Regions from separate parts of the Aminobacter sp. Piv2-1 genome, predicted to be linked through region 1. Evidence: predicted binding sites of a transcription regulator. Region 1 holds the regulator's gene; the other holds the start of a gene.

Region 1 (7,557 bases):
GGCTCGCGACCAGGTCCAGATCGCCGGTTCATCGACCGTTCTGCCCTATGCCAAGATTGTTGCCGAGCAGTTCGGCGAGACCTTCACCAAGTTCAAGACCCCGGTGGTCGAGTCCGGCGGTTCAGGCGCCGGCATCAAGGAATTCTGCAAGGGCGTGGGCGAGGACACCATCGACATCGCCAACTCGTCGCGGCCGATGAAGAAGGACGAGGTCAAGTCCTGCCAGGACGCCGGCGTCAAGGACATCCAGGAAGTGAAGATCGGCTATGACGGCATCGTCTTCGCGACCGACGTGAGCGGCCCGGACTGGGCGCTGACGCCGGAAGACGTCTACAAGGCGCTGGCCGCCAAGATCGTCGTCGACGGCAAGCTGGTCGACAACACCAACACCAAGTGGAACCAGGTCAACCCGAACCTGCCCGACTGGGACATCGCCGCCTACATCCCGGGCGAGAAGCACGGCACCCGTGAAGTGTTCGAGGAGAAGCTGCTGGTCGCCGGCTGCAAGAAGCTCGGCGGCGTCGAAGCCGGCAAGGCTTCGGGCCTCGACGACAAGGCCGCCGAGGCCGCCTGCAAGGCGGTCCGCAAGGACGGCAAGGCCGTCGACATCGACGGCGACTATTCCGAGACGCTGGCCCGCATCGACTCGAACAAGACCGGCGTCGGCGTGTTCGGCCTGGCCTTCTACGAAAACAACGCCGACAAGCTGAAGGTCGCCACCGTCGGCGGCATCACGCCTTCGGTCGAGACCATCGCCAAGGGCGAGTATCCGGTGTCGCGTCCGCTGTTCTTCTACGTCAAGAAGGCGCATCTCGGCGTGATCCCCGGCCTGAAGGAGTATGTCGAGTTCTTCCTCGACGACCAGATGGTCGGCCCGGAAAGCCCGCTCGCCGACTACGGCCTGGTTGCCGCTCCGGACGCAGAGCGCGCTGCCCAGCGTGAAGCCTTCGGCGCCGGCAAGACGATGTAATGAACTGCCGCGGGGCGCCGGAAAAAATCGGCGCCCCGTGGAATATTCTGCCGGCTGTCCCGTTCGGCATAGCGATCTGAATTCACCGAGGCTGGCCCATGTCCTTCCTGATCGTTTTCGCCATCGTGCTTGCCATAGGCCTGGCTGCGTTCGTGATCGGGCGGCAGCGGGCGGTCGCGCAGGACGACGGAACGGTCAAGGCGCATTCGCGGCCGCACTATCACGGCTGGTGGGCGTTCCTGACGGGCGTCGTGCCGGCGGTGATCTTCCTCGCTTCCTGGGGCGTGGGCGCCAACGCCTATCTCAACAGTTTCGTCCATTCCGCGCTTCCCGCCGACGTCGCCGACGGCACGGTGGCGCATGAGGACCTGGCCGCCGGGCTGGTGAAGAGCCTCGCCAACGGGCTCGGCCGCCTCGACGACAAGGAGCGGGCGGCGCTGCCCTCGACCTTCGCCGAACTGCAGCCGATGCTTTCGGCCAAGGGCGTCGCACTGGCGCCCGACACGCAGGACTACATGATCCCGATCGCGGTCGAGGCCAACCGCACCTCCGACCGGCTGAGCCTGATCTCCGCGATCGTCTCCATCGGCCTGGCGCTGGTCGGCTCGGTCTACGGGCTGAGCAGGATCAGCCCGCGCACCCGGGCCCGCAACAACGTCGAAAAGATCATGCTCTGGGGCCTGGTCGGCGCGTCCACCATCGCCATCGTGACCACCATCGGCATCGTGCTGTCGATGCTGTTCCAGACCATCGCCTTCTTCGAGAAGGTGCCGCCGATGAGCTTCTTCTTCGGCACGGTCTGGGATCCGCGCTTCGCCGCCGCCGGCTCCGGTGGCGCGGAGGGCCAGTTCGGCCTGATCCCGCTTCTCGCGGGCACGCTCTACATCGCCTTCGTGGCGCTGCTGGTCGCCGTGCCGATCGGCCTGATGTCGGCCGTCTACATGTCCGAATACGCCGCCCCCAGGGTGCGCGCGCTGGTCAAGCCGGCGCTGGAGCTGCTCGCCGGCATCCCGACCATCGTCTACGGCATCTTCGCACTGGTGACGCTGGGACCGTTCCTGCGCGACATCAGCGCTGCCCTTGCCGGCGGCACGCCGTTCATCCAGGCGCAGTCGATCCTGACCGCCGGCCTGGTGATGGGCGTCATGCTGATCCCGGTCGTTTCGTCGCTCTCCGACGACATCATCACGGCGGTGCCGCGCGCCCTGCGCGACGGCTCGCTGGGCCTCGGCGCCACGCGCTCCGAAACGATCAAGCGCGTCGTCCTGCCGGCCGCGCTGCCGGGCATCGTCGGCGCCATCCTGCTCACCGCCTCGCGCGCCATCGGCGAGACGATGATCGTGGTGCTGGCGGCCGGTGTGGCGGCCAACCTGACGCTCAACCCGTTCGAGGCGATGACGACCATCACCGTCAAGATCGTCAACCAACTGACGGGCGACCTCGAGTTCAACACCCCGCAGACGCTCGTCGCCTTCGCGCTCGGCATCACGCTGTTCGCGCTGACCTTGGTGATGAACATCGTCGCGCTCTACATCGTCCGGAAGTACCGGGAGCAGTACGAATGACCGATATTTCGCTCGATACGCTGACCAGTTCGACCGCGCCCGCGCGCCGCGACATCGGCCTCAGGAAGCGCTACGCCGCCGAACGCCGGTTCCGCCTCTATGGCGTGCTGGCGATCGCCGTCGGCCTGGCGTTCCTGGCGATCATGCTGACCTCGATCGTGACCAAGGGGTACACCGCCTTCTGGCAGACGACGGTGACGCTGCCGATCAGCTTCGACGCGAAGATCATCGACCCCGACAACAAGCGGGCCACCGATCCGGACGTGCTGATCACGGCCAACTATCCGAAGCTCGCCGAGAACGCGCTGATCGAAAAGCTTGGCATCGACCCGAAGGACCGCGCCACGGTGCGCAAGCTCAAGGGCTTCCTGTCCGAGGGCTCGCGGGTGCAGCTCCGCGCCATCGTGGCTGCCGACCCCTCGGTGATCGGCACCACGCGCAACGTCGACATCCTCGCCGCGGCGAACATGGACTCGGCCTACAAGGGCCAGATCGACCTCAGCGTGCCGGAGAGCCGCCGCAAGGTTTCGGACCAGCAGGTCGAGTGGATGAACAAGCTCAAGGCCGAAGGCGCCATGAGCGAGCATTTCAACACGGGCCTGTTCAGCTTCGGCGCCTCCAGCCGTCCCGAAAGCTCGGGCCTGGGCGTTGCCATCATCGGCTCGTTCTTCATGATGGGCATCGTGCTGCTGCTCGCCTTGCCCATCGGCGTCGCCGCCTCGATCTACCTCGAGGAATTCGCCAAGAAGAACCGCTTCACCGACCTGATCGAGGTTAACATAAACAACCTCGCCGCAGTGCCGTCGATCGTCTTCGGCCTGCTCGGCCTCGCCGTGTTCATCAATTTCCTTGGCCTGCCGCGCTCGGCCTCCTTCGTCGGCGGCCTGGTGCTGACGCTGATGACGCTGCCGACGATCATCATCGCCACCCGCGCGGCCCTTGCCGCGGTGCCGCCGTCGATCCGCTCGGCCGCGCTCGGCCTCGGCGCCTCGAAGATGCAGATGGTGTTCCAGCACGTGCTGCCGCTGGCCGCGCCGGGCATCCTTACCGGCACCATCATCGGCCTGGCGCGCGCGCTGGGCGAGACGGCGCCGCTGCTGCTCATCGGCATGGTGGCCTTCGTGGCCGACTATCCGAAGACTCCCTTCGACCCGGCGACGGCGCTGCCGGTACAGATCTACATGTGGGCGAACGAGGCCGAACGCGCCTTCGTCGAGCGCATGTCGGGCGCCATCATCATCCTGCTGGTCTTCCTCATGGCCATGAACATCGTCGCCATCGTTCTCAGGCGGCGTTTCGAGCGGCGCTGGTAGGCGTGGACAAGGAGCACCCCTCTATGAACATCATGAGCGAGAAAACCCTCGAAAACGCGGTGAACGCCGAGATGAACAGACCCAACGAACTCATCAAGATGCGCGGCGACAAGGTGACCGTGCACTATGGCGAGAAGCAGGCGCTCTTCGGCGTCGACCTGGACGTGCGCGAGAACCAGGTCACCGCGCTGATCGGGCCGTCGGGCTGCGGCAAGTCGACCTTCCTGCGCTGCCTCAACCGCATGAACGACACCATCGACAGCGCCCGCGTCGGCGGCAAGATCACCCTCGACAGCGAGGACATCTACGATCCCAAGATCGACGTCGTCGAGCTGCGCGCCCGCGTCGGCATGGTGTTCCAGAAGCCGAATCCGTTCCCGAAGTCGATCTACGAGAACGTAGCCTACGGCCCGCGCATCCATGGTCTCGCCAAGTCCAAGGCCGATCTCGACCAGATCGTCGAGAAGAGCCTGCAGCGAGCGGCGCTGTGGAACGAGGTCAAGGACCGCCTGCACGAAGCCGGCACCGGCCTTTCCGGCGGCCAGCAGCAGCGCTTGTGCATCGCCCGCGCCATCGCGGTGTCGCCCGAAGTGATCCTCATGGACGAGCCCTGCTCGGCGCTCGATCCGATCGCCACCGCCAAGGTCGAGGAACTGATCGACGAGCTGCGCGAGAACTTCACCATCGTCATCGTCACCCACTCGATGCAGCAGGCGGCGCGCGTGTCGCAGCGGACCGCGATGTTCCATCTCGGCTACCTGGTCGAGGAAGGCCCGACCGACAAGATGTTCACCAACCCCGACGACAAGCGGACGCAGGACTACATCACCGGCCGCTTCGGCTGAGTGAACGCCGCTCCGATCACAAAGACGAGGATACGATCATGGGCGAGCACACAGTCCGGTCCTTCGACGAGGAACTCCAGCACGTCGACCAGGTCATCCGCGACATGGGCGACCTGTCGGCCACGATGGTGGCGAATGCCATCCGCGCGCTGCTGACGTCGGACCAGCCGCTGGCGCAGAACGTCATTGCCGACGACACCATCATGGACGCCAGGCAGCGCGATCTCGACAACAGCGCGATCACGCTGATCGCCAAGCGCCAGCCGATGGCGCAGGACCTGCGCGCCGTGGTCGGCGCGATCCGCATGGCGGGCGACCTCGAGCGCATCGGCGATCTCGCCAAGAACATCGCCAAGCGGGTGGGCGCCGTCGGCCAGTCGGCGATGCCGCGCAATCTGTCGCACTCGATCGACGCCATGGCGCAGCTGGTGCTCAGCCAGGTGCGCGGCGTGGTCGACCTCTATGTCGCGCGCGATGCCGAAGGCCTCAAGAACCTGCGCGCGGACGACCAGAAGGTCGACGTGCAGTACACGGCCGTGTTCCGCGAACTCCTGACCTACATGATGGAGGATCCGCGCAACATCACCGCCTGCACGCATCTCCTGTTCTGCGCCAAGAACCTCGAGCGCATCGGCGACCATGTCACCAACATCGCCGAGAACGCCTATTTCGTGGTCACCGGCACGCAGCTGCCGCTCAATCGGCCGAAGGTCGACGAAACCACGTCGCCCATGTCGGCCTGACATCTTCCGCAACCGCATGCGTTTGGCGCGGGGGCGCTGCACAGGTTAAATCAGCGCATGGTCCGAACCGGGCCGTGCGCCAGGACAAGGTACAGGCGATGATCGCTCCCAAGGTCATGGTCGTCGAGGACGAAGAGCCCCTTGGCGTGCTGCTGCGCTACAACCTCGAGGCCGAGGGCTACCAGGTGGAAGTGGTGACGCGCGGCGACGAGGCCGAACTGCGGCTGCAGGAAAACGTGCCGGACCTTTTGGTGCTCGACTGGATGGTGCCGGCACTTTCCGGCATCGAGCTCTGCCGCAGGCTGAGGATGCGCCCCGAGACCGAACGGCTGCCGATCATCATGCTGACGGCCCGCGGCGAGGAAAGCGACCGGGTGCGCGGGCTTTCCACCGGCGCCGACGACTACCTGGTGAAGCCATTTTCGACCCCGGAGTTCATGGCGCGGGTGAAGGCGCTGCTGCGCCGCGCCAAGCCCGAGGTGCTGTCTTCGGTGCTCAAGGTCGGCGACATCGTGCTCGACCGCGAGTCGCACCGGGTCTATCGCAAGAAGAGCGAGATCAAGCTCGGGCCGACGGAGTTCCGCCTGCTCGAATTCATGATGCGTCATCCCGGCCGCGTGTTCTCGCGCAGCCAGCTGCTCGACAACGTCTGGGGCGAGACGATCTACATCGACGAGCGCACCGTCGACGTGCATGTCGGGCGCCTGCGCAAGGCCGTCAACAACGGCCGCATGCCGGACGTGATCCGCACCATCCGCGGCGCCGGCTACGCGATCCGGGAAGAATAGCTGTCGGCAAACGGCATGGCACTGGCTGGACGATCAACCTGGCCAGTGTCCCAATGTCACAGGGGGCCGCTGCGCGCGCTCGGAGCCTTCGCGACAGCCAGCGGCACCGGCGCTGTCGCACCGACGTCTGGCGCCCTTTGCGCCGCCATGCCGTTCCAGCACTTTGTGGCGCTCAAATCATTGCAGTTCGACGCGTTTGTCCTGGCGCTGTCATGAACATAAATTCGAAGCTTCCGGTTTCTGGATGCTTTATTGTCGCAACAATCGCTCCCAAATCCATATCTCAAGCGGCGATTCCGTGACAGTGACAGTCGCGGATGTTCTTGAGATGACAATTTTTTGATTGGGGAAATACTCAAAATTGCCACTTTTCATGGTAGCTGGGGCACCGTGCGTAACTTGCTGTCGGCCATCTTCCTGGTGTTGGTCACCATTCTAAACGGACTGTCCCTCGAACGGGCAGCGGCCGAAGGCACGAATTTTGCTGCCGAGTTGCCGAGGGTGGCCGCGCAGGCGGAAATCACTGCCGTCGCCGACGAGTGTTTGCCGTCCCCGGACCGCTGCACCGTCGAATTGTCCGCCGAAAGCCTCGCCAGCCTGCACTGCCTGGGCGAATGCCCTGCCTGGCTGACCCATGTCGAGCCTGCCGCGCCGTTCCGCGCCGCGGCCCTGATGCTGCTTCCAGATCTCTTGCTGCGCGTCGGCTCGACCGCATCGCTGTTGCGGCCTCCCATCGCTGCCTGATTTTCAGCCGATCGCTCCTCGGTCCACGCCGACGAAGCCGCTCGAAATCAGCTGCGAAGGGGAAAGAGGATGACCTCCCGAACCCGCCCGTCGCCCACATGCCTTCTCGTGGCAACCGCGCCGCGAAATGCCGGATCGTCCCAAGCGCGCATGCGCCGTCACCGATCGGCTGATCGGTGACGATGGTTGCATTCGCATGATCACGACCGGGGCCGACCTCCCTGACCCCGTGTCGCCCTGAATGAAAGAAATGAGTCCAGGAGACTGCCTAATGAACACAGACACAATAGAAACCAGCGCCGCGGAGCCCATCGCGGGCGACGGCCCGGCATTGAGCCGCCGACGCTTTCTCACCGGTGCGGCGAGCTTGGGGACCCTCGTGGTGTCCGGCTGCGTCAGCACCCAGGAATCGGCCGCGCCGGTGGCAAAGGCACCGGTCGAACCGGCGCCGGTCGCCGACGCCAATGCCCTTGCGATGTACGGCCCGCTCCCGAACGAACGGTTCCCCATTCCCGCGGTCGACCTGAAAAAGGTGCCGAGCCGCTTCTATCGGCGGCAGGTCGACTACGTCACCGAAGAACCGGTCGGA
Region 2 (7,557 bases), on a different contig from region 1:
GGGTAGGGTCGGCCAGAGCCGCGATCTGCGAATAATCATAAGCCATGACTAATCATAAGTACAAACTGATTATTAGTCAAGGATGGCGTCGGTCTCACCATTTTGTGCTGTAGGGCGGGCCGCCGGCCAAGGCTCCTGACAGTCCGCTGGCAGCAGGCTGGTGTAGCGTGCCGCCACGATTCGTCGGGGCTGACGGGGCAGGACAGGATGAGCATATGGACGACACCGCGACCCAGGCCGCGCCGGCGCTGAAGGAAATCTTCGACCGGGCCCGCTTCCAGCGCATCGCAGCAGAGATGGCGGCGATCGCGCCGGGCTTCGACCGCGAGCGTTTCATGATGTTGGCCACGAACGATCTCGACGCGCTCGGCATCATGCAGCGGCTGCGTCAGACGGCCGAGGCGCTGCGCGGTGCCTTGCCGGGCGACTTTGCCCGCGCGATCGAGGTCTTGCGGGACCTCGCGCCGCGCATCGGCCACGGCTTCGCGTCCATCGTTCTGTCGGAGTTCGTGGCGCTGTACGGCCGGGCGGAATTCGACCGCTCGATGGCGGCGCTGTGTCATTTCACCCGCTTCGGCTCGGCCGAGTTCGCCATCCGCCATTTCCTCGCCGACGATTTCGACCGAACGCTGAAGGTGATGCGCGGCTGGGCGCTCGACGACAACGAGCATGTGCGCCGCCTCGCCAGCGAAGGCTCACGCCCGCGCCTGCCGTGGTCGTTCCAGCTGAAGAACCTGATTGCCGACCCGTCGCCGACGCTGCCGATCCTGGAGGCGCTGAAGAGCGATCCGAGCCTCTATGTGCGCAAGTCGGTGGCCAACCATCTCAACGACATCAGCAAGGACAGTCCGGATCTGTTGCTCGAGTGCCTGGCGGGCTGGGACATGGCCGACAGGAACACCGCCTGGATCGTGCGCCACGCCTTGCGGACGCTGATCAAGAAGGGCGATCCGAAGGCTCTTGCGCTGATCGGCACGACCGGCAAGCCCGAGGTCGACGTCGCGGCATTTGCCGTGACCCCCGCGTCGATCGCGCTGGGCGGGCGCATCGCGCTCAAGACCAGCATCGTCTCGACCGCCAAGGGGCCGCAGCAGCTCGTGGTCGACTATGCGGTCCACTACGTGAAGAAGGCGGGCGGCACTTCGAAGAAGGTGTTCAAGCTCAAGCAGATCAGCCTGCCGCCGGCCGGACGCAAGGAGCTGGAGATCGGCCAGGCGGTGCGCGACTTCACCACCCGCAAGCACTATCCCGGCCACCACCGCGTCGAGCTGATCGTCAATGGCGAGACCGTCGCCGAGGGCGGGTTCGATCTGCGGGGATGACACCTTTAGAAATGGCGCGACGTTGATGCCTCCCTCCCCACAAGGGAGAGGGAGGCGCCTGCCGCGCCAACGGCAACTGTCCTGAATTCAGCCGAGCTCGTAGCAGCGCCGCCGTGCGTCCATTTCCTCGACAGGCGCGACCACGGCTGTTAGAAGCCCCGCCATCACAAGGAATCCCCGATGGCTGAAGACATCGAAAAGGCGGTGGCGCGCCGCCGTACTTTCGCGATCATCGCGCACCCTGACGCCGGCAAGACGACGCTGACCGAAAAGCTGCTTTTGTTCGGCGGCGCGATCCAGCTCGCCGGCGAGGTCAAGGCCAAGAAGGACAAGATCCAGACGCGCTCCGACTGGATGAAGATCGAGCGCGAGCGCGGCATCTCGGTCGTGACTTCCGTCATGACCTTCGAGTATGGCGACAACGTCTTCAACCTGCTCGACACGCCCGGCCACGAGGACTTCGCCGACGACACCTATCGCACGCTGTCTGCGGTCGACAGCGCGGTCATGGTCATCGACGCCGCCAAGGGTATCGAGCCGCGCACGCTGAAGCTGTTCGAGGTCTGCCGCCTGCGCGACATCCCGATCATCACCTTCGTCAACAAGATGGACCGCGAGGCGCGCAACACCTTCGAGATCCTCGACGAGATCGAGGAGAAGCTGGCGCTCGACACCGCCCCGATCACCTGGCCGATCGGCCAGGGCAAGACCTTCTCCGGCACCTACCACCTCGCCCAGAACGCGGTGCGCCACGGCGACGACGAGAAGGAGCGCACGCCGGTGCACGGCCCGGATTCCAACCGCGCCGCAGGCCTCTTGCCCGACAACGACCGCCCGCCCTTCATCGAGGAGCTGGAGCTGGCGCGCGAAGCGTGCCGGCCGTTCGATCTCCAGGCCTTCCGCGAAGGCCATCTGACGCCGGTCTATTTCGGCTCGGCGCTGCGCAATTTCGGCGTGCGCGACCTGATCGAGGCGCTTGGCGAGTTCGGCCCGGCGCCGCGCGCCCAGGAGGCCGACACGCGCAAGGTCGAGGCGACGGAAGGGAAGATGACCTCCTTCGTCTTCAAGATCCAGGCCAACATGGACCCCAACCACCGCGACCGCATCGCCTTCGTCCGCGTCTGCTCGGGCGAGCTCAAGCGCGGCATGAAGGCCAAGCTGGTGCGCACCGGCAAGCCGATGTCGCTTTCGGCGCCGCAGTTCTTCTTCGCCCGCTCGCGCATCACCGCCGACGAGGCCTATGCCGGCGACGTGGTCGGCATCCCCAACCACGGCACGCTGCGCATCGGCGACACGCTGACCGAGGGCGAGGACATCCTGTTCCGCGGCGTGCCCAACTTCGCGCCCGAGATCCTGCGCCGCGTGCGCCTCGGCGACGCGATGAAGGCCAAGAAGCTCAAGGAAGCGCTGCAGCAGATGGCCGAGGAGGGCGTGGTGCAGCTGTTCCAGCCCGAGGACGGATCGCCGGCCATCGTCGGCGTCGTCGGCGCGCTGCAGATCGACGTGCTCAAGGAGCGCCTCAACGTCGAATACACCCTGCCTGTCGATTTCGAGATGTCGCGCTTCTCGGTCTGCCGCTGGATCGGCGCCGACGACAAGGCCGACCTGCAGCGCTTCGTCGAGAGCCATCGCGGCGACATCGCCCGCGACCTCGACAATGATCCGGTCTATCTCGCCCAGCACGAGTTCTCGCTCAACTACGAGGCCGAGCGCTGGAAGATGATCCGCTTCGCCGCGATCAAGGACTACCAGGTCCGCGACAAGGCGGCTTAGGCCGAACGCTCTGCCTGACCTGATCTTCTTTCGCCGGCCGCCTGCCGGCGAATCTTGCATGGTCGATTCCTGTTTGGCGAAAATAAGAGCGATGTTTTGTCGCAAGTATCTTAAATATCTGGCTCTAAGCCAAAACATTATAAATTCTTGCGATGCCGAATATATATTCAGTTATACAATGCTTCTTGTTTTGAGTGTATGAGAATGTATTAATGTTGCATGCATGCCCGCTCGGACGGGCGTGGCGGTGTTCCGCGGGGGGCGGCACACGTCAGGCATGAGGCAACAGGGCAGAATTGGCAGACAGAAACACCGTAGCATTGGCGCAGGTCGACGAAATCTGGCTGCGCGCCTGGGTCAACGAAGGCATTATCACGCCTGAGCAATTCGAAACGGAGATGCGCCGTCGGAGGCTTGCGGCAACTCCACCGGAAGCTGCGGCCGACGGTGAGCCGCCGCCTGAGTAGCATGCCGGACGATCCGCTGTCGCCTGTCCGTCATTGCCGCTTCGTCATCCCGTCATGCAAATCGCCTAATTCGGTCCCCGGCGCTGGCCGCCGGGGCACGGGGGCTGCTATGGAGGAAATGACGTCGCATGATGGTTTCTGCATTGATCGAGCGTGAACTCACCCGCATCGGATCGCCTGTCCGCAACGGCGTCTTCGTCGCCGTCGTAGGGCCGAGCGGCGCCGGCAAGGACACGCTGATTGCCTATGTGCGCGAGCGGTTGAGCGACGACGACCATGTCGAGTTCGCCCGCCGCGTCATCACCCGCCACAGCGACGGTGCCACCGAGGATCACGACACGCTGGCCGATGCCGCCTTCGTCGAAGCCGAGGAAGCCGGCGCCTTCGCGCTGTCCTGGGAGGCGCACGGCCTGCGCTACGGCATCCCGGCTGCCGTCGACGATGCCGTCGCCAACGGCCAGGTCGTCGTCGCCAACACCTCGCGCGGCGTCATCCCGGCGCTGCGCGCGCGCTATGCGAACGTCGTCGTGGTCGAGATCACCGCCTCGCCGGAGGTCCTCGCGACGCGTCTCGCGGCACGGGGACGGGAATCGCGCGGCGAGGTCTTGGCGCGCCTCGCCCGCACCGCGCCGCACGACCTGTCCGGCCCGGGCCATGTTCAGATCGACAATTCCGGCGCGCCGGGGATCGCCGGCGACAAGTTCCTCGCCGTGCTGCGCAAGGCCGTTGCCCATGCGGACGTCTCCGGGCTGATCTAAGCTTTTGCGTAAGTGCAGACTTACGAATGCTGCAAGTCAGATGCGCAGCATGTGGTTGTCCCACACATGCTCGGGATCGTCGGTCTGGCCGCCGTCGGAGCCGACGATGAGGCCGGCGCCGGTCGTTGCCAGGAAGCCGTCCCGGTCGGGCGCGAGCCCGCAGACCTCGACGAGATCGTTCTGCGCCACCACCTTGCCGGTCTTCGCCTCGATCGTCGCCCAGGCATTGCCCTGCGGCGAGGAGACGGCGATCAGCCCGGCGTCGCGATTGGCCGCCACCGAGCCGATATAGTTGCGGAAGCCGCCGAGGATGTCCTCGGGCATGTCCAACATCTCGAGTTCCTGGCCGCGCACGGCACGGCCGACCAGCAGTGGCTTCTCCGTCGCCGGCCCCTCGTGCTGGCAGCCGAACCAGACGGTCCCCTGGGCGTCGATGTCCATGTGCCGGATCGACAATTGGTGAAGCTTTTCAGGTAGTTCGTGTTTCTCGAGCAGATCGCCCGAAACGCGGTCGACCAGCACCAAGGACGGCTTCATGGTGGGCAGGTTGAGCTTGGCGCGGCCGAAATCCGGGTGGGTCTCGATGCCGCCGTTGCAGATGGCCAGCGTGCGCCCGTCGCCGAGCAGGATCAGCTCGTGCGGGCCGACGCCGTGCGTCGGGAACTCTCCGGTGCGGCGGAAGCCGTCGCGCGCGTCGTAGATGCCGACCATGCCGGCGGCGTTGTCGAAGTCGTTCTCGGTGACATAGAGCAGCGCCCCGTCGGGCGAGAACACGCCATGGCCGTAATAGTGGCGGCCGGCGATGCTCGGGATGGTCAGCGGCGCGTCCCGGCCGGTGTGGTCGAACACCATCATGAAGGTGCCGGGCTGGCGGGCGAACACCACCGACTTGCGCGAGATGGGATCGAAGGTGACGTCGTGGCCGCGCTCGGGCAGGGCGACGCTGTGCAGGATCTTGCCTGCCTCCGACAAGACCGCGACGCCATACTCGCCCGAACGCGCTTGGTAAGCCGTTGCGAACATAGCATCGGTTTCGAGCGCCAGCGCACGCTGCGCCGGCGTGAGCGACATCAGGAAGGTCGTGCCCGCGGCCTTGAGGAAGTCGCGGCGATCGAACAGGGGCGTACGCAGTTGTTGTTGGAGCATCATCTTGTCCGAAAACCGGCGTCCACTTTTCGCTGCCGCGGACCTTTGGTTCGGGATCATGCTCTAGTCGCCGTCCAGCGACGAGAAGCCGGCGGTCAGCCCGAGCGCGCTGGCGAGGCGGGTGCCGAACAGCTCCGACAGGCTGGAGGTGACGACGCCGAAATAGGCGAGCTTGCCGCGCTTTTCGGCATCGGTGAGCACCGCATCGATGGGGCCGCTGACGGCGGCCGCCGCGTTCTGCGCATTGGCGAATTCGAAGTCGATGGATTGCGCGATCCACTGGGCGTCGGCCGGCAGCAGCGAGCCGAACCGCGAGGCGTCGAACAGCGCCTTCATGCCGGCGATGTTGCCGCCGAGCGAGGCGGCGGTGCCCTCAGAGCGCCAGAACAGCGCCTGCTTCGGCTTGTCGGCCGTGGCCTCCTTGCCGAGGAAGCCGTTGACGCGCACGTCGCGCACCAGCTCCAGCCCGTTGACATAGACCTCGAGCAGCTCGGTGATGGCCTCGGTGGCGTTGCGGTAGAGCGCATTGTCGAGGCCGGGTTGCTTCCATTGAGCGGCAAAACCCTTGTCGTCGCGCCAGGCGGCGTCGACGTCGGATGCGATCTTGCCAATGTTGCCCGAAATCGCCTTGCCGTAGGAGCAGCGATAGGCTGCCCCGGCCCCGGCCAGGTCGTCGGCACCGGTGCCGAACAGCACGAATTCCAGAGCGCCCAGCCCTTGCATGGCCACGCTCTTGTCGCCGAGTCTGGCGGCGTCGGTGGCCGTCTCGTCCTTGTCGGCGATGGCCGCCTGCACCTGCTTGAGGCCGGTGCCCTTTCGGTCGGGCCAGAACAGCATGCGCTCGAGTCGGTTCTCCTCGGTGATCGGGCCGAAGCGGATGATCTCGACCTCGGACCAGCTTTCGGTGGTTTTCGAGAAGGCCTTCCGCGCGGCTTCGAGAGTGTCGGTGGAGGGCGCAGCGCAGAGCTTGCCCATCGATATGCCGAGATCAGTGGTCGCCCCGACCAGCCGGCCATAGACGGGACGGATGAAGCCGTCGATGGCGCCCGAGATCACCTTGCCGGAAGCCTCGTTGGCCTGGGCTGCGGCCGGCAGGGCGACGAGAATTGCGATGGATGCCGCAAGCACTGTTCTGGCCATCACAGCGACTCCAGGAACTTGATCAGGGCATCGCGATCGGAAGCGGGAAGTGCTGCAAAGCGGTCGCGAGACGCCTGTCCCTCGCCGCCGTGCCACAGGATGGCCTCGGTGAGGTTGCGGGCGCGGCCGTCGTGCAGGAAGAAGGTGTGGCCGTTGACGGTCTGGGTCAGGCCGATGCCCCACAGCGGCGGCGTGCGCCATTCGCCGCCCGTAGCGTCGCCGACCTGCTGGCCGTCGGCGAGGCCTTCGCCCATGTCGTGCAGCAGGAAGTCGGAGTATGGCCAGATCAGCTGGAAGGCCTGCGCCTTGTTGGGTGCGTCGCGGCGGGTCACGAATTTCGGCGTGTGGCACGAGGCGCAGCCCGCCTCGTAGAACATCTGCTTGCCGCGCAGCACCTCAGGCTTGTCGATGTCGCGGCGGGCGGGAACTGCGAGGTTCTGCGAGTAGAAGGTGACGAGGTCCATGATCGGATCGGGTGCCTCGACCGCCCCGAGCCGCTCCTGCACGCCGTTGGGCATGGCGAGGCAATCGGCTTGCGCCTTGGTGCAGTCGCCCCAGTGCTGCGGCACGTCGGGCGTGGAGATGCCGATGTCGCCGGCAAAGGCGCCGGCCGATTGCTGGCGGATCGTCGGGTTCTGCGCCTTCCAACCGAAGCGGCCGAGGGCGAGCTCGCCCGTCTTGTCGTCGCGGACGATGGCAGCCTTGCCGGAAATGCCGTCGCCGTTGCCGTCGTCCGGATCGGCATTGGCGAGGAGGTCGGCGGGATGGATCTGCTCGACCAGCCCCAGGCCGATCATCGGCGGCGTGACGCGCGGCGACAGTGTCGTCTTGGGGTCCATCGGCCCGTAGCCGAGGTCGGCGACCGAATAGCTCGGCTTGCGCAGCGACAGCCTGGTGCCGTCGGCCAGCTCGACCGGCACCTCCTCATAGGTGATGACCATGCGGCCCTCG

What was found. Region 1 encodes PhoB, which activates phosphate uptake and scavenging genes when phosphate is short. Its sites were predicted from a motif close to TGTCATNNANCTGTCAT; they were not measured.
Region 2: a site for PhoB is predicted at 3,580-3,596, ahead of phnN (phosphonate metabolism protein/1,5-bisphosphokinase (PRPP-forming) PhnN). Genes of this name have one in related genera too.

The regions. Positions count from the first base shown of each region.
Region 1 is NZ_JARKMU010000006.1:67,519-75,075, reverse strand. It holds gene AmiPiv_RS12605 (PstS family phosphate ABC transporter substrate-binding protein) at 1-970, shown strand, start outside; gene pstC (phosphate ABC transporter permease subunit PstC) at 1,069-2,535, shown strand; gene pstA (phosphate ABC transporter permease PstA) at 2,532-3,848, shown strand; gene pstB (phosphate ABC transporter ATP-binding protein PstB) at 3,872-4,693, shown strand; gene phoU (phosphate signaling complex protein PhoU) at 4,732-5,436, shown strand; gene phoB (phosphate regulon transcriptional regulator PhoB) at 5,535-6,224, shown strand; gene AmiPiv_RS12575 (hypothetical protein) at 6,564-6,968, shown strand; gene AmiPiv_RS12570 (L,D-transpeptidase) at 7,240-7,557, shown strand, end outside.
Region 2 is NZ_JARKMU010000015.1:21,292-28,848, reverse strand. It holds gene AmiPiv_RS22725 (ArsR/SmtB family transcription factor) at 1-46, opposite strand, end outside; gene AmiPiv_RS22720 (DNA alkylation repair protein) at 216-1,322, shown strand; gene AmiPiv_RS22715 (peptide chain release factor 3) at 1,503-3,095, shown strand; gene phnN (phosphonate metabolism protein/1,5-bisphosphokinase (PRPP-forming) PhnN) at 3,691-4,320, shown strand; gene AmiPiv_RS22705 (DUF1513 domain-containing protein) at 4,357-5,451, opposite strand; gene AmiPiv_RS22700 (imelysin family protein) at 5,530-6,606, opposite strand; gene AmiPiv_RS22695 (di-heme oxidoreductase family protein) at 6,606-7,557, opposite strand, start outside.